Regions from separate parts of the Leclercia sp. W6 genome, predicted to be linked through region 1. Evidence: predicted binding sites of a transcription regulator. Region 1 holds the regulator's gene; each other region holds the start of a gene.

Region 1 (5,791 bases):
CAGCTGAGGTGAAAAGGCCTCTGGCAGATTACTCATCGCCTGCTCAAAGATCTCCGGCGATTCAGGCATGTTACGCACGTCGATGCTGACTGCCGCAGAGATCTGCCGATCCGCCAGCGAACGGGCCAGCTCGGGCAGAAGCACCACCGGCAGGTTATCCACGCAGTAAAAGCCCATATCTTCCAGCGCGCGCAGGGCGACCGATTTCCCGGAGCCCGAACGCCCGCTGACGATCATCAGCACCATGTACCGTTTCTCCTCAGGACCACAGATGTTAAAGCCATCACCCGATTACGCCTCATCCTGATTGCCTTCCGTTTCTGTAATAATTTGATAAAGCTCTTCGTCGCTCTGCGCCGCGCGTAAACGACGACAGATGGTTTTATCCGCCAGACGTTTAGCCACCAGCGAGAGCGTATGCAGATGCGTTTTGGTCTGGTCGGCTGGCACCAGCAGGGCAAACAGCAAATCGACCGGCTGGTTATCAATGGCATCGAAGGCGATAGGTGTTTCCAGTTGAACAAACACCCCTACAGCGCGCAGAGTATCCTCTTCCAGTTTGCCATGTGGAATGGCGATGCCGTTACCGATGCCGGTACTGCCCATTTTTTCGCGGGTGAGGATCGCTTCAAAGACCACTTGTGGCGCCAGGCTCAGCTGTTTTGCGGCCAGTTCACTGATGATCTCCAGCGCACGTTTTTTGCTCTGGCAGTGAACGGCACTGCGGGTACATTCCTGATTAAGGACACTGCTCAGTTGTAGAGTGGAATCGTTATTCATCATAATTTCACCTAAGCGCTAACTGTACAAAGGGCCCGTTGTGTTTCACAACAGGCCATCCTGCACCCGTTAACTGCCCGGACAATTAGTGTTGTTTCAGTTTGTCTTTATGTTTGTTTAGCTGTCGTGCCAGCTTGTCAATCAAGCCGTCGATAGCCGCGTACATGTCCTGCCCTTCCGCACTGGCATGGATTTCGCCCCCGTTGACGTGCAAGGTAGCATCCGAGATATGAGTCACTTTTTCCACTTTTAACACAACATAGACCTGGTTGATCCTCTCGAAATACTGCTCGAGCTTAGCGAACTTGGTATTCACAAATTCACGCAGGGATTCAGTGATTTCGACATTGTGTCCTGTGATGTTGAGCTGCATAGTGTCTTCCTTATCGGTTGTGTCAGACCAGTTGTTTACGCTGGTTTGACGGCGGAATGGATAAAGACTCTCGATACTTCGCAACAGTGCGGCGTGCCACCATGATACCTTGTTCGGACAGCATGGTGGTCAACTTACTGTCACTCAGCGGTTTCGCGGGGTTTTCCGCGGCGATCAATTTTTTCACCAGCGCCCGGATGGCTGTCGACGAGGCTTCGCCGCCGCCTTCGGTGTTGACATGGCTGGAGAAAAAATACTTAAGCTCAAAAATACCACGCGGGCTGTGCAGATACTTCTGCGTCGTCACGCGAGAAATGGTCGACTCATGCATCTCGACGGCCTGGGCGATATCCGCCAGCACCATCGGTTTCATAAACTCTTCACCCTGCTCAAAAAACGCCTGCTGCTGCTCGACGATGCAGCGGCTGACGCGCAGCAGTGTATCATTGCGGCTCTCAAGGCTTTTGATCAGCCAGCGGGCTTCCTGCAGATTACTGCGGATAAACTGGTTATCCGAGTCGTTGCGCGAGCTGGTGCACATTGAGGCGTATTGCTGATTGATTTGCAGGCGGGGAATGCTGTCGGAATTCAGCTCGACGGTCCACAGACCGTTATGCTTGCGCACCAGCACATCGGGAATGACATACTCCGGCTCGCTGGTCTGGATAGACTGCCCCGGGCGCGGATCCAGAGACTGAATCAGGTTGACCGCCTCTTTCAGGATCTCCTCTTTCAGCCGCGTGACGCGCATCAGTGAGCGGAAATCGTGGTTGGCAAGCAGATCCAGATGTTCGCTGATGATAAGCCGGGCCTCTTCCAGCCACGGGGTCTCTTTAACAAACTGCGAAAGCTGAATGAGCAAGCAGTCACGGAGATCTCTCGCGGCGACGCCAATCGGGTCAAAGCGCTGAACGCGCTTCAGGACCGCTTCGACCTCTTCGAGCTCAATCTCGTCATCGCCTATGCTCTCCAGAATATCGTCCAGCGACACGGTCAGATAGCCGGTCTCATCCACGGCATCTACAATGGAGGTGGCGATGGCGCGATCGGTATCGGAGAACGGTGTCAGCTCTACCTGCCACATCAGATAATCCTGCAGTGACTGGGTGGTCTCGCCCTGATAGACCGGCAACTCGTCATCCTGGTAGTCTGCGCGTGTACCGGATGGCGTGCCGGCGGTGTAGATCTCATCCCAGCTGGCATCGAGAGGGAGCTCGTCAGGCATCTCTTTTTGCTCAAGGGCATCAACCGTGTCGAGGGTCTCGTTATCCTGGCTTTGTTGCGTTTCTACCTCATCGTGAAGATCGGTTTGCTCGAGCAGGGGGTTACTTTCCAGCGCTTGCTGGAGCTCCTGCTGCAGTTCCAGCGTCGACAGTTGCAACAGACGAATAGCCTGTTGTAACTGCGGCGTCATTGCCAGCTGTTGGCTGAGCCTTAATTGCAAACCTTGCTTCATGTTCAGAGCATTTTTCTCCGTTTACGCGAGTCTTAACTTCTACCCTATCAGAGTCTGAAGTCTTCCCCAAGATACACGCGCTTAACATGATCGTCTTCGAGGATCTGCTGCGGGGTACCGTGGGCGATGAGGTGGCCCTGGCTGACGATATAGGCACGCTCACACACCGCCAGCGTCTCACGTACGTTGTGGTCGGTGATGAGAACCCCGAGGCCACTGTCGCGCAGATGCTCAATAATACGTTTGATATCGATAACCGAAATGGGGTCAACGCCCGCAAACGGTTCATCGAGCAGAATAAATTTCGGATTAGCCGCCAGCGCGCGGGCAATTTCCACACGGCGACGTTCACCACCGGAGAGCGCCTGGCCCATGCTGTCGCGCAGGTGTTCGATATGGAACTCTTCCATCAGCTCGTTGGCGCGATCCTGACGCTGTTCGGCGGTCAGATCATCGCGGATCTGCAGCACCGCCATCAGGTTATCGAAAACGCTCAGGCGACGGAAAATGGATGCTTCCTGCGGCAGATAACCGATCCCGCGGCGCGCACGGGCGTGCAGGGGCAGCAGGCTGATATCTTCTTCATCAATAATGATGTTACCCGCGTCGCGCGGAACAATGCCCACCACCATATAAAAGGTGGTGGTTTTACCTGCACCGTTAGGACCCAACAGGCCGACAATCTCGCCGGAGTTGACGGTCAAACTGACATCTTCCACGACGCGGCGGCCCTTATAGGCTTTGGCGAGATTCTTTGCAGTTAATGTTGCCATAACGAATTAGTTACTCTTTTTCTGTGCCGGGGCCTGATTGCTATTTTTGTCCTGCAGCTGCGATGGAACCAGTACGGTGGTCACGCGTTTGCCTTTCTCGCTGAAGGCCTGCATTTTCTGCTCTTTGACCAGGTAGGTGATTTTGTCGCCCTTGATGTTGCTGTCGAGCTGCTCCAGGTACGCATTACCAGTAAGAACAACGAAATCTTTCGCCAGCTCGTAGTGCATCTGGGAAGCGTGGCCTTTTACCGGCTTGCCGTTATCCTGCATCTGATAGAAGGTGGCCGGGTTGCCGTAGCCATCGATAATCTCTTTCCCGTCCTCACCGCCAGGACGCGTCACCACCACTTTGTCGGCATTAATTTTGATGGTGCCCTGAGTCACGACCACGTTGCCGGTAAAGGTCACTACGTTGCCTTGCATATCGAGTGATTGCGTATCAGATTCGATATGAATCGGCTGCTCGGTATCACCCGTCACAGCAAGCGCAGGCAGGCTAAGGGCCAGCAGGGCGCTGGCTATAACACAATTAAGGCTGAGTTTGTTTGTTTTGAATTTCATAAGAGGTTCTAACCTTTTCAATCAGCTCTGCGTTCTTGCTGCGTAAGTTCCCGCGCATTCTCAGACCGCTGGAATTAAATGTTGTGCCGTATAACGTGACCAGATCCTGCGATGTTACATCCTGAGTCACAAGGTTTATCTGTGCGTTATCGGTCGTGATTTTGCGCAACTGCGCATCTGCGGTCAGCGCATTCACTTCAACATGGCCATACAGATAAAGCATACGGTCATTCGTCAGTTTTGCCCGATCTGCTTTAATCGACCATGTCGGAATTTTATCGGTATCAAACGTGGTCATCACGGGTTGAGTAAACCATGAGACGCCCTGTTCGGAAAAATACTCAACGTGCTGAGCGATAAGGCGGTAATTCAGCGCCCCTTCCGGGCTGTAAACGACGGTATCGCTGTGATCGCTTTTATACGTTGGATCGTTGGTGTTGACCGTCGGCGCTTGTTCGTCGTCCCGGTCAGCGAGATTCACGCCAATCAGTACCAGTACGACAAGCGTTAGCAGAATAATAACCCAACGTCTGGTTTTACTCATATCGATTGCCCTTTGGCCTCATCAAGCTTACCTTTCGCCAGCAGTAACAGGTCGCAGACTTCTCGTACTGCGCCACGGCCACCGTTAATCCGGGTGACATAGTCAGCGCGTGGGATCAAAAGCGGATGGGCATCGGCCACGGCGATGCTAAGTCCCACTTCTGCCATCACTGGCCAGTCAATAAGATCGTCTCCGACATAGGCAACGTTTTCCGGGGCGATGGCAAGTTTACCAAGTAAGTCCCTGAAAGCGACCATCTTATCGGATTGCCCCTGATAGAGATGGGTAATGCCCAGCGTTTCGCACCGATCTTCTACCAGTTTAGCCTTACGTCCGGTGATGATGGCAACTTCTATGCCAGACGTCAGGGCACAGCGAATCCCGTAGCCATCACGCACGTTGAACGCTTTCAGCTCTTCACCATTATTGCCCATGTAAATCAGGCCGTCTGACAGCACGCCATCCACATCCAGGATCAGCAGGCGAATTTTCTCGGCCTGCGACATCATCTGCGCGCTTACCGGGCCATAACAGGTTGCAAGGGATGCACCCGTATTAATCATTGTCTTATCCTTCATTACACTACGCCTGCGCGCAAAAGATCATGCATATGTACCACACCCAGTAACTGGTCGCCATCGGCAACCATAACGGAGGTGATATGACGGGACTGCATCAGGTTCAGTACCTCAACGGCCAGCGTGCCGGGACGCACCCGAATACCGCCTGAGGTCATCACATCGGCAATACCCAGCTTACGGACATCCACACCCATATCGAACACGCGACGGAGATCCCCGTCGGTAAAGATACCCTCAATCTTCATCTGATCGTTGCAGATGACGGTCATCCCCAGGTTTTTACGGGTAATTTCCAGCAGCGCATCGCGCAGGGAGGCCTCTTTACTGACGTGCGGAATTTCATCCCCCGTATGCATAATATCATTTACGCGCAGCAGCAATTTACGTCCCAGCGCACCGCCCGGATGGGAGAGGGCAAAATCTTCGGCGGTAAAGCCGCGCGCTTCAAGCAGGGCGACGGCCAGCGCATCACCCATAACCAGTGCGGCAGTGGTGCTGGAGGTCGGCGCCAGCCCCAGGGGACAGGCTTCTTTTGGCACTTTAACGCACAGGTGGATATCTGCGGCGCGCGCCATGCTGCTCTCCGGACGGCTGGTAATACAGATCAGGGGAACGTGCAGGCGTTTCAGGACCGGGATCAGCGCCAGGATCTCATTCGATTCGCCCGAGTTGGATAACGCAATGACGATATCCTGTGACGAAACCATACCCAGATCGCCATGC
Region 2 (5,791 bases), 1.9 Mb from region 1:
GATTGCCGCCCCGGTGGTCTGGCAAATTACCGAGTTCCTGCGCGGCTGGGTGCTGACCGGCTTTCCGTGGCTGCAGTTCGGCTATAGCCAGATAGATGGTCCGCTGAAGGGGCTGGCGCCGGTGATGGGCGTCGAGGCGATCAACTTCCTGCTGATGGTGGTCAGCGGCCTGCTGGTGTTGGCGCTGGTGCAGCGCAACGGGCGAGCGCTGGCAGTCGCTCTGGTCCTCTTTGCCCTGCCTTTCCCGCTGCGTTATATCCAGTGGTTCACCCTTGAGCCGGAACGCGCCACCCAGGTATCGATGGTGCAGGGTAATATTCCCCAGTCGCTGAAATGGGATGAAGGTCAGTTGATCAACACCCTGAAAATTTATCTGGATGCCACCCAGAAAGAGATGGGCAAATCCCAGCTGATTATCTGGCCCGAGTCGGCAATCCCGGATCTGGAGATCAACCAGCAACGTTTTCTGACCATGATGGACGATCTGCTGCGGGCGCGAAACTCCACGCTGATCACCGGTATCGTTGACGCGCGGCTGAACAAGCAGAACCGTTACGACACTTACAACACCATTATCACGCTGGGAAAAGACAATCCGTACAGCTATGAGTCGGCGAACCGCTACAACAAGAATCACCTGGTGCCGTTTGGTGAGTTTGTGCCGCTGGAGTCGATACTGCGCCCGCTGGCGCCGTTCTTCGATCTGCCGATGTCTTCGTTTAGCCGGGGCCCGTACGTTCAGCCTCAGCTGAGCGCCCACGGCTTCCTGCTGACCGCCGCCATTTGCTACGAGATTATTCTCGGTGAGCAGGTGCGGGATAATTTCCGTCCGGACACCGACTATCTGCTGACCATCTCCAACGATGCCTGGTTCGGTAAGTCGATCGGTCCGTGGCAACATTTCCAGATGGCGCGGATGCGCTCCCTGGAGCTGGCGCGCCCTCTGCTGCGCAGCACCAACAACGGCATTACCGCCGTGATTGGTCCGCAGGGTGAAATTCAGGCTATGCTGCCGCAATTCACCCGCGACGTGCTGACCGCAAAAGTCACGCCGACGACCGGGCTGACCCCTTATGCCCGCACCGGCAACTGGCCGCTGTGGATCCTCACCGCACTGTTCGGTTTTGGCGCCGTGCTGATGAGTCTGCGCCAGCGCCGCAAGTAGTTCCCTCCCCTCTTTGCCCGGCGGCGCTACGCTTGCCGGGCCTACGATCTTGTAGGCCGGGTAAGGCGAAGCCGCTACCCGGCAATTCTCACTGCGACACAATTCTGGCACGGCTATTGCTTTATCTATTTACGTAAACGCGATTTGGCTTACTGTGCAACCCGGTCGCACCAGCGTAGCTCATCAGTAGCACCGAAACGGTGCAACGGAAGATTTATGCCTCTGAATGGTGCGGCGCGCTTCGCAAAAATAAACATTAACGCAGCAAAATCTTTACATTAAGCCAAACTAAATGTTAACAAACAGGTATAACACTGCACTCGTATCGCGCGAGCTATAACAACATCACACCGAATATCAATGCGTCTCTGGCGCTGATAATAAAGGAGTTGGATATGCAATTACGTAAACTGGCCACAGCAATGCTGGTGATGGGATTGTCCGCAGGCGTCGTACACGCTGAAGATGCTGCTCCGGCAGCAGGCGGTACCCTGGAAAAAATCGCGAAAAACGGCGTGATTGTGGTCGGCCACCGTGAATCGTCTGTTCCGTTCTCATACTACGACAACACGCAAAAAGTCGTGGGCTACTCACAGGCTTACTCCAATGCGATCGTCGACGCGGTGAAGAAAAAGCTCAACAAACCGGATCTGGAAGTGAAGCTGATCCCAATCACTTCACAAAACCGTATTCCACTGCTGCAAAACGGCACCTTTGATTTTGAGTGTGGCTCCACCACCAACAACCTTGAGCGTCAGAAACAGGCTGCCTTCTCCGACACCATCTTCGTCGTCGGTACCCGTCTGCTGACCAAAAAAGGCGGCGATATTAAAGACTTCGCCGATCTGAAAGGCAAAGCGGTGGTTGTGACCTCCGGGACGACCTCTGAAGTTCTGCTGCATAAGCTGAATGAAGAGAAGAAAATGGACATGCGTATCATCAGCGCCAAAGACCACGGTGACTCTTTCCGTACTCTGGAAAGCGGTCGCGCCGTCGCGTTTATGATGGATGATGCTCTGCTGGCGGGCGAGCGTGCTAAAGCGAAGAAACCGGATAACTGGGAAATCGTCGGCACCGCGCAATCCAAAGAGGCCTACGGCTGCATGATGCGTAAAGACGACGCTGAATTTAAGAAACTGGTCGACGATACCATCGCTCAGGTTCAGACCTCCGGTGAAGCAGAGAAATGGTTCGATAAGTGGTTTAAAAACCCAATCCCACCAAAAAATCTGAACATGAACTTTGAGCTGTCTGACGACATGAAAGCACTGTTTAAAGAACCGAATGACAAGGCACTTAACTAATTAGAACCACTAAGGGGCGGGTTCTCCTGCCCTCTCGATTGTCGGGAAGCGCGGACAGACTAAACGCTGAGTGGTCGTTCCCCACTCAGCGCGAATATTAAAGCTTCTCACCAATCTTCGAGGGTAGCGCTGCTACCCTTTTTTTTCTGGAGTTTACTATGTCAATTGACTGGAACTGGGGCATTTTCCTGCAGCAAGCCCCGTTCGGCAACACCACCTATCTTGGCTGGCTGTGGAGCGGTTTTCAGGTCACGGTCGCGCTGTCGATCACCGCCTGGATTATTGCGTTTCTTGTCGGCTCGTTGTTCGGTATTTTGCGTACCGTGCCTAACCGTTTTCTCTCTTCCATTGGCACCTGCTACGTCGAACTGTTCCGTAACGTTCCGTTAATCGTGCAGTTCTTTACCTGGTATCTGGTCATCCCGGAACTGCTGCCGGAAGATATCGGCATGTGGTTCAAATCTGAACTGGATCCAAACGTGCAGTTCTTTGTCTCCTCGATGCTCTGTCTGGGTCTGTTCACCGCCGCCCGCGTCTGCGAGCAGGTGCGTGCAGCGATCCAGTCTCTGCCACGTGGACAAAAAAATGCGGCGCTGGCGATGGGTCTGACCCTACCGCAGGCTTACCGCTACGTCCTGCTGCCAAACGCCTATCGCGTGATTGTGCCGCCGATGACCTCGGAGATGATGAACCTGGTGAAAAACTCGGCCATCGCCTCCACCATCGGTCTGGTGGATATGGCCGCGCAGGCGGGCAAACTGCTGGATTATTCCGCCCATGCGTGGGAATCCTTCACCGCCATTACCCTGGCCTACGTATTGATTAATGCTGTGATTATGCTGGTGATGAACCTGGTTGAACGTAAAGTTCGCCTGCCGGGCAACCTGGGGGGCAAATAATGTACGAATTTGACTGGAGCTCTATTGTTCCCTCCCTGCCCTACCTGATCGATGGCCTGATCATCACACTGAAGATCACCCTGACGGCGGTGATTGTCGGGATTGTCTGGGGCACCCTGCTGGCAGTAATGCGCCTATCGAGCTTTAAGCCAGTGGCCTGGTTTGCGACCGCTTACGTGAACGTTTTCCGTTCTATCCCGCTGGTGATGGTGCTGCTGTGGTTCTATCTGATCGTTCCTGGGTTCCTGCAGAACGTTTTAGGCCTGTCGCCGAAATCCGATATCCGTTTGATCTCCGCGATGGTGGCTTTCTCCATGTTTGAGGCGGCCTACTATTCAGAAATTATTCGTGCCGGGATCCAGAGTATCTCCCGCGGGCAGTCCAGCGCCGCCCTGGCCTTAGGCATGACCCACTGGCAGTCGATGAAGCTCATCATTCTGCCGCAGGCGTTCCGCGCCATGGTTCCGCTGTTGCTCACCCAGGGCATCGTGCTGTTCCAGGATACCTCGCTGGTCTATGTATTGAGCCTGGCAGACTTCTTCCGTACCGCCTCCACCATCGGCGAGCGCGATGGTACCCAGGTTGAGATGATCCTGTTCGCAGGTGCGGTCTATTTTGCAATTAGTTTAAGCGCGTCGCTGTTGGTCAGCTGGCTGAAGAAAAGGACAGTGTAATGATTTCCCTGAAAAATGTTTCTAAATGGTATGGGCACTTTCAGGTGCTGACCGACTGCTCCACGGAAGTGAAAAAGGGCGAAGTGGTAGTGGTGTGCGGGCCGTCCGGCTCGGGTAAATCCACGCTGATCAAAACCGTGAACGGTCTTGAGCCGGTGCAGCAGGGCGAGATCATCGTCAACGGCACCAAGGTGAATGACAAGAAGACCAATCTGGCGAAGCTGCGTTCCAACGTCGGGATGGTGTTCCAGCACTTTGAACTCTTCCCGCATCTGTCGATCATTGAGAACCTGACCCTGGCGCAGGTGAAGGTCCTCAAGCGCGATAAGGCGGCCGCGCGTGAGAAAGGGCTGAAACTGCTGGAGCGCGTGGGTCTCTCCGCCCATGCCGATAAATTCCCGGCGCAGCTATCCGGCGGCCAACAGCAGCGCGTGGCGATTGCCCGCGCGCTCTGTATGGACCCGGTGGCGATGCTGTTTGATGAACCAACGTCCGCACTTGACCCTGAGATGATCAATGAAGTGCTGGATGTTATGGTTCAACTGGCGCAGGAAGGGATGACTATGATGGTGGTCACGCACGAAATGGGCTTTGCGCGTAAAGTCGCAAACCGCGTGATCTTTATGGATGAGGGTAAAATCGTTGAGGACTCCGCGAAAGAAGAGTTCTTTAATAACCCGCAGTCCGAACGCGCGAAAGACTTCCTCGCCAAAATTCTGCATTAATCTCCCCGGTGCGCAATCGCTCAGATTGCGCACCGCTTCACGCTTTTTATCTCTTTACCTCGTCTGCCTCTGCCTTCAGCGTTAGCCTTGTCGCCAAACAACACTAAGAAATGGAGATTTCTATGGCACTGCCCATTATCCTCGATTGCGATCCGGGTCATGATGACGCGATAGCACTCGTCCTTGCCCTCGCCTCACCTGAGCTTGACCTCAAGGCTGTAACCTCTTCTGCCGGTAACCAGACTCCTGACAAAACCCTGCGCAATGTGCTGCGCATGCTGACCCTGCTGAAACGCAGCGATATTCCGGTGGCAGGCGGCGCGATTAAGCCCCTGATGCGCGATCTGATCATTGCCGACAATGTACACGGAGAAAGTGGCCTTGACGGCCCTGCCCTGCCCGAGCCAGATTTTGCGCCGCAGGATTGCACGGCAGTGGAGCTGATGGCAAACGTACTGCGCGAAAGCGCCGAGCCGGTGACGCTGGTCTCTACCGGTCCGCAAACCAACGTCGCCCTGCTGCTGAACAGCCACCCTGAGCTGCACGCGAAAATCGCCCGGATTGTGATCATGGGCGGTGCGATGGGGTTAGGTAACTGGACGCCTGCGGCGGAATTCAACATCTTTGTTGACCCAGAGGCGGCCGAAATCGTCTTTCAGTCCGGCATTCCGGTGGTCATGGCCGGGCTGGATGTGACTCATCAGGCGCAAATTATGGTGGAAGATATCGAACGTTTTCGCCGGATCGGCAACCCGGTGGCAACCACCGTGGCGGAGCTGCTCGACTTCTTTATGGAGTACCATAAAACCGAGAAGTGGGGTTTCCAGGGGGCACCCTTGCATGACCCTTGTACCATCGCCTGGCTACTGAAACCGGAGATATTTACTACCGTGGAGCGCTGGGTAGGCGTGGAAACGCAGGGGAAATACACTCAGGGAATGACGGTGGTGGACTATTACTTCCTGACGGGTAACAGGCCAAATACCACTGTTATGACAAACATTAACCGTGAAGCCTTTGTCGA
Region 3 (5,791 bases), 1.4 Mb from region 1:
ACATTGCTCTTATGAAGTAGGCAAACCTCCTCATTTTTACGGGCATATGACCAGAGCGACGCTTAAGTTAGATAGCGTAAATATTCCATTACAGCGGTTGTAACGCCGGTTTGACGAGCCCGTCCTTTTCCCTTACTCTGCGCCGCAGATTTTGTCGTTGTGCCGTAAGGTTTTAGAGGAAAACGTGAAGAACAGAACGCTGGGTAGTATTTTTATCGTCGCCGGAACGACGATTGGCGCCGGGATGCTGGCGATGCCGCTGGCGGCGGCAGGTGTCGGTTTTGGCGTTACGCTGGTGTTACTGGGCGTACTGTGGGCACTGATGTGTTACACCGCCCTGTTGCTGCTCGAAGTGTATCAACACGTTCCTGCCGATACCGGGCTGGGATCGCTGGCCGGGCGTTATCTGGGGCGATTTGGCCAGTGGATCACAGGCTTTAGCATGATGTTCCTGATGTATGCCCTGACGGCAGCCTACATCAGCGGCGCCGGGGAGTTGATCGCCTCCAGCGTCAATGACGGGTTCAACGCTGATATCTCCCCCGCCACCGGGGTGCTCTTATTTACCCTGATTGGTGGGGGCGTGGTCTGCGTGGGCACGTCGCTGGTGGATCTGTTCAACCGCCTCCTGTTCTCGGCAAAAATAGTCTTCCTGGTGGTGATGCTGGCCCTGCTGGCCCCGCACATTCATAAGATCAACTTACTGACGCTGCCGCTGGAGAAAGGGCTGGCACTTTCGGCTATCCCGGTCATTTTTACCTCGTTTGGTTTCCACGGCAGCGTGCCGAGCATTGTCAGCTATATGAATGGCAACGTGCGCAAGCTGCGCTGGATCTTTATCACCGGCAGCGCCATTCCGCTGGTGGCATACATCTTCTGGCAGCTGGTCACCCTCGGCAGTATCAACTCGTCGAGCTTCATGGGGATGCTGGCAAACCATAGTGGGCTGAACGGGCTGTTGCAGGCCGTACGCGAAGTGGTTGCGTCGCCGCACGTTGAGCTGGCGGTGCATCTGTTTGCCGATCTCGCCCTGGCGACCTCGTTCCTGGGGGTGGCGCTGGGCCTGTTCGACTACCTCGCCGACCTGTTCCAGCGCAGCCGCACGGTCAGCGGACGTATCCAGACCGGGGCGATCACCTTTCTGCCGCCGCTGGCCTTCGCGCTGTTCTACCCACGGGGTTTTGTGATGGCGCTGGGTTACGCGGGCGTGGCGCTGGCGGTGCTGGCGCTGCTGCTGCCCTCGCTGCTGGTCTGGCAAAGCCGTAAGCATCATCCAGAAGGGAACTACCGGGTACCAGGCGGTAAGCCTGCGCTCTGTCTGGTCTTTGCCTGCGGGATCGCGATAATCCTGGTGCAGTTCGGGATTACGGCGGGGTTGCTGCCAGAGGTGGGATAACGTGCAATGATGCCGGGTGGCGCTGCGCTTACCCGGCCTACGGATATTAAGGCCCGCGCAAGCGAAGCGCCGCCGGGCGCTGTTAATGCAGACAGCAGTTCTTGAATTTCTTGCCGCTGCCGCACGGACAGGGATCGTTGCGCCCCACTTTGGTGCCGTTGATCACCGGCTGCTGAGTAACCGGCTCTTGCGGGTTGGCAATCCAGTAGTTATACAGACGCAGCGCTGCCGGACGAATGCCCTCGATGCTCTGCTGGAACGCCTCTTCACTGAAGGAATCCAGACGCTCAAAGTTCTCTTCAGAACCGTGCAGGGCAATTAAATCCAGATCGGCACGCAGTGACTCCGGCAGGGATGACCAGTCGGTCAGCGCCACGCCGCGCATATAGCCGAAGCACCACTCTTCCACCACGGTATAGGTTTGACCGTCGACGTCGTTCATGCCGAACATCGGTTCAAACTGATCCGGGTAGTCGCTCAGGCGTTCGGCGATATCGTTCATATGCTTGAAGCAGAGATCGATGAAGCGGTTCATCTCACGCTCGTTCTTCCAGCGCGGAATGTTCTTTTCGCCGCCCCACACCGCCACCAGCCAGCGATCTGGTTCCACCACCACGGGGCCGGACAGCACCGCGGTCAGCATACCGTCGAGTTCTGAGACATCCATAACGGACTCGTCATCATGACCGTAGGTCATTAAGGTCTCTTCCAGCCACTCCATTTCGGTTTCGTTTAACGGGCCTTCAGTCATGGGTAGATCTCCTGCAGAATAGAATGGTGTGCAGGGTAACACAGAAACGGTTCTCTTCCCTGTTGATCCACGGTCTTTGCTGGTGCAAAAACGCTTAAATCGTGACCGCTGCACAACTTATGTGCTTCGTTGTTAATGAGATGTGATCCCCGCTGTAATTTCACTTCGTGCCGCCGGGCGGCGTAAAACGGCGCTCTATACTGAAAATTGTCGAAACAAGGCCCTACGCTGCCCGTTCTGGCAACCATTTTGCTTAATGTTGTTCTGTCGAGGAAATGCGTCAGACACCCTCGCCTGTTTCTGCAGTTTGTCGTCCGTTTAGTGCAATGCATTTTGGATTGGGTACGCCTTCAGGCGTTCGACTACACACGGTTGTGCAAAAATCACTCAGAAAAGGTAGATCATAATGTCGCTGAAATTCATCAGAAGTCCTCTTTCTCTTGTTCTGGCAGGCTGCCTGGTCACGGCGTTTTCCGCCCAGGCTGATATCGTGATTGGTGTGGCGGGTCCCTTTACCGGGCCGAACGCCACGTACGGGGATCAGTACTGGCATGGCGCTACGCAGGCTGCGGAAGATATCAACGCCGCGGGCGGCATTAATGGTGAAAAGATCAAACTGGTGCAGGGCGATGACGCCTGCGAACCGAAGCAGGCCGTATCGGTAGCTAACCGTCTGGTGGATCAGGATAAAGTCAAAGCCGTGGTCGGCCACTTCTGCTCCTCTTCCACCATGCCTGCCTCTGAGGTCTATAACGACGCCGGCGTGCTGGCCATTACCCCCGGCTCTACCAACCCGCAGATCACCGAGCGCGGCATGAGCGACATGTTCCGCATGTGCGGGCGCGATGATCAGCAGGGCCAGATCGCCAGCGATTTCATTATCGACAAGCTGAAAGCCAAACGGGTGGCGATTATTCACGACAAGGACACCTACGGACAGGGTCTGGCGGATGCTACCAAAGCGGCGCTGGCGAAACGTGGCGTGCAGAACGTGATGTATGAAGGGCTGTCCCGCGGCGAGAAAGACTTTAACGCGCTGGTGACCAAAATCGGCGCCCAGAAGCCAGACGTGGTCTTCTTTGGCGGCTGCCATCCGGAAGCGGGCCCGCTGGTGCGCCAGATGCGTGAGCAGGGCGTGCAGGCGAAATTCTTCTCCGGGGACTGCATCGTCAACGAAGAGATGGTCACCGCTGCCGGGGGCGCGCAGTACACCAACGGCATCTACATGACCTTCGGTAAAGATCCGCGCCTGATCACGGAAGGCAAAGCGGTAATCGACAAATTCCGCGCCAGTAAATTCGAGCCGGAAGGCTATACCCTCTACGCCTACGCCTCTGTGCAGGCCATTGCTGCGGCATTTAAAGCTGCGGGCGGGGCCGATCCGGCCAAAGCCAGCGAATGGCTGAAAGCCAATTCGGTGGATACCGTGATGGGCAAAAAATCCTGGGACAGCAAAGGCGACCTGAAAATCTCCGACTACGTGGTGTACGAGTGGGACGACAAGGGCAAATATAAGGAAGTGCAGTAACCGCTCAACGTCGGTATGGCGACATACCGACGCACTATAACCATCGGGCCGCAGCGCAACCTGCGGCCTGTAACACGAGCGCGCGATGATGGAAACTTTCTTTCTGCAGCAGCTAATCAATGGCTTAACACTGGGGTCGGTCTACGGATTGATCGCCATCGGCTACACCATGGTCTACGGCATTATCGGCATGATTAACTTCGCCCACGGCGAAGTCTATATGATCTCCGCCTATCTCTGCGCCATCGGCCTGGCGCTCCTCTCCTTCTTCGGGCTGGAATCTTTTCCGCTGCTGATCCTCGGCACGCTGGTCTTTACCATCGTGGTAACGGGCGTCTATGGCTGGACCATCGAGCGGATCGCCTATAAACCGCTGCGTAACTCCACCCGTTTAGCCCCGCTGATTTCCGCCATCGGCATGTCGTTGATCCTGCAAAACTACGCTCAGCTTAGTCAGGGCCCACGCCAGCAAGGGGTGCCCACCATGCTCGATGGTGTGCTTCGCTTTCACATTGGCGAAGGCTTTGTGCAGATCACCTACACCAAAGTCTTCATTCTGATCGCCTCGTTCACCGGGATGCTGGTGCTGACCTGGATCATCAGCAACACCCGTCTAGGGCGGATGTGTCGCGCCGTGCAGCAGGATCGCAAGATGGCGTCGATTCTCGGCATCAATACCGACCGGATTATCTCCCTGGTGTTCGTGATTGGCGCGGCGATGGCCGGGCTGGCGGGCGTGCTGATCACCATGAACTACGGCACCTTTGATTTTTACGCCGGGTTTATCATCGGGATTAAAGCCTTTACCGCCGCCGTGCTCGGGGGGATCGGCTCTCTGCCTGGCGCCATGTTAGGCGGGTTAATCCTCGGCATCGCCGAGGCGCAGTTCTCGGGCATGGTCAACACCGATTATAAAGATGTCTTCTCCTTTGGGTTGCTGGTGGTGATCCTTATTTTCCGTCCTCAGGGACTGCTTGGCCGTCCCGTCGTGGCCAAAGTGTGAGAGAAATAACATGACGTCACAGATCGTTTCACAGCCCGTTGCTCACGACGGCTTTTCACTCAAACGCTGCCTCCTCGACGCCATTTTTGCGGGCATGGTCGCGCTGATTATTTTCGGTCCGGTGGCGGGTGTGGTGCTGGATGGCTACAGCTTTAACTTCGAAGGGCGGCGCCTGGCGTGGATCATCGCCACGGTAATGACAGGACGTTTTTTACTTAGCGCCTTTTTAATGACCGCGCCGGGCAGGCGTCTCTCCGCGCGTTTCGAGAGCGACAGCGCCGGGGTTTACGTGCGCCCGCCGGAGTACAAAAGCCGGATGCGCTGGATCCTGCCGCTGATAATCGCTCTGGCGGTCTGTTTTCCTTTCGTCGCCACCAAATACGTGCTGACGGTGGCGATCCTCGGCCTGATCTACGTCCTGCTCGGCCTCGGGCTGAACATCGTGGTGGGGCTCGCGGGGCTGCTGGATCTTGGCTATGTCGCCTTTTACGCTATCGGTGCCTACGGCCTGGCGCTGGGCTATCAGTATCTGGGGCTCGGCTTCTGGACCATGCTCCCCCTGGCGGCACTCATGGCCGCTGCCGCAGGCGCCCTGCTCGGCTTCCCGGTGCTGCGGATGCACGGTGACTATCTGGCGATTGTGACTCTCGGCTTCGGGGAGATCATCCGTCTGGTGCTCAACAACTGGCTGACCTTTACCGGCGGGCCGAACGGCGTCTCCGCCCCGCCTCCGACCTTTTTCGGTCTGGAGTTTGGTCGGCGGGCCAAAGATGGCGGCGTCCCGTTCCACGAGTTTTTTAACCTGACCTTTAACCCCAATCTGAAGTTCATTTTCATCTACGCCGTGCTGCTGCTGGTGGTGTTGCTGGTGCTCTACATTAAGCATCGCCTGACGCGAATGCCCATTGGCCGCGCCTGGGAAGCGCTGCGCGAAGACGAAATTGCCTGCCGCTCTATGGGCCTCAACCATGTGCTGGTGAAACTATCGGCCTTTACCCTGGGGGCGTCGACCGCGGGGATCGCCGGGGTGTTCTTCGCCACCTATCAGGGGTTCGTTAACCCCACCTCGTTCACCTTTTTTGAGTCGGCGCTGATCCTCGCCATCGTGGTATT
Region 4 (5,791 bases), 540 kb from region 1:
CCGGCAATAGCACAGGAGCTAAACATGGTCACCACCCTGATCACCGTCGCCGTTATCGCCTGGCTGTGCCAGCTGGCACTCGGCGGCTGGCAAATCCATCGTTTTAACCGCGCCTTCGACGCCCTTTGCCAGAAAGGGCGCGTGGGCGTGGGCCGCTCCGGCGGTCGCTTTAAGCCGCGGGTAATTGTCGCCATTGCGCTGGATGATAACCACCGGGTCTGTGACTCCTTGATGATGCGTGGGCTGACGGTCTTTGCCCGACCGGTGAAAATTGCAGCGATTAACGGCACCGCGTTGCAGGAATTAGAGCCCGATGTGATCTTTCCCAATGATTCGCTCTGTCAGGATGCACTATCATTAGCGCTTAAATTGAAACATGGATAATTTCGTTGTGAACGTTATAAGCTTGCGAAATTATCATTTCGCAACCTAAGGAACTCAACGCCTATGAAACCCCGCCAGCGGCAGGCGGCCATACTCGACCATTTGCAAAAACAGGGAAAATGTTCGGTTGAGGATCTGGCCCACTACTTTGATACCACCGGCACCACAATCCGCAAGGATCTGGTGATCCTGGAAAACGCCGGGGCGGTGATCCGTACCTATGGCGGCGTGGTGCTGAATAAAGACGAGGCCGACCCGCCTATCGATCACAAAACGCTCATCAACACCCATCAAAAAGCGTTAATCGCTGACGCCGCGGTAAAATTTATCCATGACGGCGACTCCATCATCCTCGATGCAGGCAGCACGGTGCTGCAGATGGTGCCAATGCTGAGCCGCTTTAATAACATCACGGTGATGACCAACAGCCTGCATATCGTCAACGCCCTGTCCGAATTCGACAACGAACAAACCATCCTGATGCCCGGCGGCACCTTCCGTAAAAAATCGGCCTCGTTTCACGGCCAGCTGGCGGAGAACGCCTTCGACCATTTCAGCTTCGACCGCCTGTTTATGGGCACCGACGGCATCGATCTCAACGCGGGCGTCACCACCTTCAATGAAGTGTTCAGCGTCAGTAAAGCGATGTGCAACGCCGCCCGGGAGGTGATCCTGATGGCGGACTCGTCAAAGTTTGGCCGTAAGAGCCCGAATATTGTCTGTAGCCTGGAGAGCGTCGATAAGCTGATTACCGACGCGGGCATCGATCCGGCGTTTAAGAAAGCGCTGGAAGAGAAAGGAATCGACGTGATTGTAACCGGAGAGCGTGATGAGTGATTTTCTGTTAAATACGGGTCGCCAGACCCTGATGCTGGAACTGCAGGAAGCCAGCCGCCTGCCGGACCGTCTGGGGGAGGATTTTGTTCGCGCAGCCAATACCATTATTCACTGCGACGGGAAGGTGATCGTCTCGGGCATCGGTAAATCCGGGCATATCGGCAAAAAGATTGCCGCGACCCTTGCCAGCACCGGCACCCCGGCCTTTTTTGTCCATCCGGCTGAAGCCCTGCACGGCGACCTGGGGATGATTGAGAGCCGCGACGTGCTGCTCTTTATCTCCTACTCCGGCTCGGCAAAAGAGCTGGATCTGATCCTCCCGCGTTTGCAGGAAAAATCGGTCGCGCTGCTGGCGATGACCGGCAAATCCCGCTCGCCACTGGCGCTGGCGGCCAACGCCACGCTGGATATTTCGGTAGAGCGCGAAGCCTGCCCGATGCATCTGGCCCCGACCTCCAGCACCGTCAACACCCTGATGATGGGCGATGCGCTGGCGATGGCGGTGATGCAAGCCCGCGGCTTTAATGAAGAAGATTTTGCCCGTTCCCACCCGGCAGGCGCCCTGGGCGCGCGCCTGCTGAATAAGGTGCACCACCTGATGCGCACCAACGAGGCCATCCCGCAGGTCAAACTGAATACCAGCGTGATGGACGCGATGCTGGAGCTGAGCCGTACCGGGCTGGGGCTGGTGGCGGTCTGCGATGATGACCAGCAGGTAAAAGGGGTCTTCACCGACGGCGACCTGCGCCGCTGGCTGGTGGACGGCGGTAAACTGGAAATTGCCGTCAGCAAAGCCATGACCGCCGGTGGCCTGACGCTGAATGCCGACAGCCGCGCCATTGAAGCCAAAGAGCTCTTGATGAAGCGCAAAATCACCGCCGCGCCGGTGGTGGATAGCCATGGCCGCCTCTGCGGTGCCATCAACCTCCAGGATTTCTACCAGGCAGGCATTCTCTAACCCTTAAGACCCAGACGTTTCGCCAGCCGGTGCAGGTTGGCGACGTCGGTCTCCAGCGTCCTCGCGCTCGCCGCCCAGTTGCGGCTGTTCTGCTCCAGCGCCCGGACAATCATCTGGCGCTGAAACGCCTCCGTCGCCTCACGCAGGTTCTGATTCTCAACGCGCGGCGTCTCTGGCGTCACCACGGGTGTGCTCTCATCATGCAGGGCAAAGTGCTGCGCGTGGAGCACCACTTCATCCCCTGCCCGCGCCGCCCGGGCCAGCACCACCGCCCGATGAATGGCATGTTCCAGCTCGCGCACGTTGCCCGGCCAGGCGTAGCTCAGCAGATGCGCCCGGGCGCCGGGGCTTAGCACCACCCGGGATAACCCCATCCGCAACCGGCACTGTTCACAGAAATAACCCGCCAGCAGCACCACATCTTCGCCACGCTCGCGCAGCGGCGGCACCGAAAGCGGAAACACACTCAGGCGGTGGTACAGATCGGCCCGGAAATTCCCGGCTAACACCTCTTCGCGCAGATCGCGGTTGGTGGCGGCCAGCACCCGCACGTCGACCCGCAGGCTGCGGTCGTCACCCACGCGCTGGATATCGCCATACTGCAACACGCGCAGCAGCTTGGCCTGCAATGCCAGCGACAGTTCCCCAATCTCATCCAGGAACAGCGTACCATTATCGGCCATCTCAAACTTGCCGCTGCGGTTGCTGATGGCCCCGGTAAACGCCCCTTTGACGTGACCAAAGAGCTCGCTCTCCGCCACGCTTTCCGGCAGCGCGGCGCAGTTGAGATAGACCAGCGGATTCACCGTCCGGGGAGAGGCCTGATGAATGGCTTTTGCCACCAGCTCTTTACCGGTGCCGGTCTCCCCTTCGATCAGCACGTTCAGGTCGGAGGCGGCGACAATCTCAATCTCTTTTTTCAGGCTCACCATGCCCGGCGAGAGGCCAATCATCTCGGTGCTTTGTACCTGCTCAAATCCCGTCGGGCGGGTGGAGAGGGTGTTCTGGCTCTCGAGCTGCTCAATCAGCAGGGCATTATTCAGCGCCCCGGCGGCCAGGGCGGCAATCAGCCTCAGCTCTTCGTCGCTGAAGGTGTCGAACTGGTCCGGCGACATGCCGTCGAGGGTCAGCGCGCCAATCAGGTTCTGCCCGGCAAACAGCGGCAGGCCGATACAGGCGTGCACCTTCAGGCTCTCCTGACCGGGGATCAACCCGTCGTAGGGATCGGGCAGGTCGCTGTCGGCCGGGAAGCGCACCACATCCCCGGCGCGAGCGATGGTCTCCAGCCGCGGATGGCCCTCCAGGGTAAAGCGCCGCCCCAGCACATCCTGCGCCAGCCCGTCGATGGCCAGCGGGATAAACTGCCGCCCTTCGTAGCGCAGCAGCGCCGAGGCATCGCACTCCAGCACGTGACGCAGGGTGGAGATCAGCCGCTGAAAGCGATCCTGATGGCCGATGCCGCTCTGCAATTCAATGGCGATTTTCGCCAGCACCTCTACAGAAAAACTCATTCTCGCCTCGTTGTCATTTTGACAATACGTAGTGTCATATTGACTATACCAGACACAGTCAAATTGACTACCATTAAAGTGCCGTTATTTTTAAAATCATTATAAATTAATAACTTAAAAAGTTGGCACGCACCCTGCAATAGGTATGACATCTTTCATTTAATTGCGCTGTATTAAGTTGAGGTTGCTATGTCTATTCTGGTTAAAAACAATATTCATTGGGTTGGTCAACGTGACTGGGAAGTACGTGATTTTCACGGAACGGAGTACAAAACGCTGCGCGGTAGCAGCTATAACAGCTATCTCATCCGGGAAGAGAAAAATGTCCTGATCGATACCGTGGATCATAAATTCAGCCGCGAATTTGTGCAGAACCTGCGCAGTGAAATCGACCTGGCCGATATCGACTACATCATCATCAACCATGCGGAAGAGGACCACGCCGGGGCGCTGACCGAGCTGATGTCCTGCATCCCGGACACCCCGATCTACTGCACCGCCAACGCCATCGACTCCATCACCGGCCATCACCACCATCCGGAGTGGAACTTCAACGTGGTGAAAACCGGTGACTCACTGGATATCGGCAACGGTAAACAGCTGATCTTCGTGGAAACCCCGATGCTGCACTGGCCGGACAGCATGATGACCTACATGACCGGTGACGCGGTGCTCTTCAGTAATGACGCCTTCGGCCAGCACTACTGCGACGAACGTCTGTTCAATGACGAAGTGGATCAGGCCGAGCTGTTTGAGCAGTGCCAGCGCTACTACGCCAACATCCTCACCCCGTTCAGCCGTCTGGTGACGCCAAAAATTACCGAGATCCTCGGCTTTAACCTGCCGGTGGATATGATTGCCACCTCCCACGGTGTGGTATGGCGTGATAACCCTACGCAGATCGTCGAGCTGTACCTGAAATGGGCGGCGGACTATCAGGAAGACCGCATCACCATTTTCTACGACACTATGTCCAACAACACCCGCATGATGGCCGACGCCATCGCCCAGGGCATCAATGAAGTTGACCCGAACGTGGCGGTGAAGATCTTTAACGTCGCCCGCAGCGATAAAAATGAAATTCTCACGAACGTCTTCCGCTCAAAAGGCGTGCTGGTGGGCACCTCCACCATGAACAACGTGATGATGCCGAAAATTGCCGGCCTGGTGGAAGAGATGACCGGCCTGCGCTTCCGTAACAAACGAGCCAGCGCCTTCGGCTCTCACGGCTGGAGCGGCGGCGCGGTAGACCGTCTCTCCACCCGTTTGCAGGACGCGGGCTTTGAAATGTCGATGAGCCTGAAGGCGAAATGGCGCCCGGATCTCGATGCGCTGGAAGTCTGCCGTCAGCATGGCCGCGATATTGCCCGTCAGTGGGCGCTCGCTCCGCTGCCTGAAGCCAGCGTGAAAGCCCCTGAAGAAGCGCCGGAGAGCGCCAGCAGCGCAGAGTCCACCGCTGACCTCGGCCCCTGCATGCAGTGCAGCGTCTGCCAGTGGATCTACGATCCGACCCTTGGCGAGCCGCTGCAGGACGTCGCGCCAGGTACCCCGTGGAGCGACGTGCCGGACAACTTCCTCTGCCCGGAATGTTCTCTTGGTAAAGATGTATTTGAAGAACTGGCATCGGAGGCAAAATGAGCCACGGTATCGTCATCATCGGCTCGGGCTTCGCCGCCCGCCAGCTGGTGAAAAATATCCGTAAACAGGATGCGAACGTCCCGCTGACGCTTATTGCAGCGGACAGTATGGATGAGTACAACAAGCCAGACCTGAGCCACGTTATCAGCCAGAGTCAGCAGGCCGACGACCTCACCCGCCAGACGGCGGGTGAGTTTGCCGAACAGTTTAACCTGCGCCTGTTTCCTTACACCTGGGTCACCGACATCGACGCCGCAGCCCACGTGGTCAAAGGGAAAGACAAGCAGTGGTCCTATGACAAACTGGTGCTGGCAACCGGAGCCTCGGCCTTTGTGCCGCCGGTTGCAGGCCGCGAGCTGATGCTGACCCTCAACAGCCAGACGGAGTACCGCGCCTGCGAAAGCACGTTGCGTGACGCCCGACGGGTGATGATTGTTGGCGCGGGTCTTATCGGCAGCGAACT

The links. The regulator sigma-54, encoded in region 1, starts transcription at its own class of promoters, with help from an activator protein. The targets are predictions, from matches to a motif close to GTTGGCACANNTTTCGCTNT.
Region 2: the regulator sigma-54 is predicted to act here: its motif matches at 1,269-1,288, upstream of DVA43_RS11570 (amino acid ABC transporter substrate-binding protein).
Region 3: the regulator sigma-54 is predicted to act here: its motif matches at 2,384-2,403, upstream of DVA43_RS03385 (branched-chain amino acid ABC transporter substrate-binding protein).
Region 4: the regulator sigma-54 is predicted to act here: its motif matches at 3,812-3,831, upstream of norV (anaerobic nitric oxide reductase flavorubredoxin).

The regions. Positions count from the first base shown of each region.
Region 1 is NZ_CP031104.1:4,218,621-4,224,411, forward strand. It holds gene rapZ (RNase adapter RapZ) at 1-246, opposite strand, end outside; gene ptsN (PTS IIA-like nitrogen regulatory protein PtsN) at 292-783, opposite strand; gene hpf (ribosome hibernation promoting factor) at 866-1,153, opposite strand; gene rpoN (RNA polymerase factor sigma-54) at 1,176-2,609, opposite strand; gene lptB (LPS export ABC transporter ATP-binding protein) at 2,657-3,382, opposite strand; gene lptA (lipopolysaccharide ABC transporter substrate-binding protein LptA) at 3,389-3,943, opposite strand; gene lptC (LPS export ABC transporter periplasmic protein LptC) at 3,912-4,487, opposite strand; gene kdsC (3-deoxy-manno-octulosonate-8-phosphatase KdsC) at 4,484-5,050, opposite strand; gene kdsD (arabinose-5-phosphate isomerase KdsD) at 5,065-5,791, opposite strand, start outside.
Region 2 is NZ_CP031104.1:2,349,225-2,355,015, forward strand. It holds gene lnt (apolipoprotein N-acyltransferase) at 1-1,165, shown strand, start outside; gene DVA43_RS11570 (amino acid ABC transporter substrate-binding protein) at 1,561-2,469, shown strand; gene gltJ (glutamate/aspartate ABC transporter permease GltJ) at 2,628-3,368, shown strand; gene gltK (glutamate/aspartate ABC transporter permease GltK) at 3,368-4,042, shown strand; gene DVA43_RS11585 (amino acid ABC transporter ATP-binding protein) at 4,042-4,767, shown strand; gene rihA (pyrimidine-specific ribonucleoside hydrolase RihA) at 4,890-5,791, shown strand, end outside.
Region 3 is NZ_CP031104.1:684,493-690,283, reverse strand. It holds gene tyrP (tyrosine transporter TyrP) at 185-1,396, shown strand; gene DVA43_RS03390 (YecA family protein) at 1,479-2,147, opposite strand; gene DVA43_RS03385 (branched-chain amino acid ABC transporter substrate-binding protein) at 2,554-3,675, shown strand; gene DVA43_RS03380 (branched-chain amino acid ABC transporter permease LivH) at 3,764-4,678, shown strand; gene livM (high-affinity branched-chain amino acid ABC transporter permease LivM) at 4,689-5,791, shown strand, end outside.
Region 4 is NZ_CP031104.1:4,755,501-4,761,291, reverse strand. It holds gene gutM (transcriptional regulator GutM) at 25-384, shown strand; gene DVA43_RS23450 (DNA-binding transcriptional repressor) at 448-1,221, shown strand; gene gutQ (arabinose-5-phosphate isomerase GutQ) at 1,214-2,179, shown strand; gene norR (nitric oxide reductase transcriptional regulator NorR) at 2,176-3,690, opposite strand; gene norV (anaerobic nitric oxide reductase flavorubredoxin) at 3,880-5,328, shown strand; gene norW (NADH:flavorubredoxin reductase NorW) at 5,325-5,791, shown strand, end outside.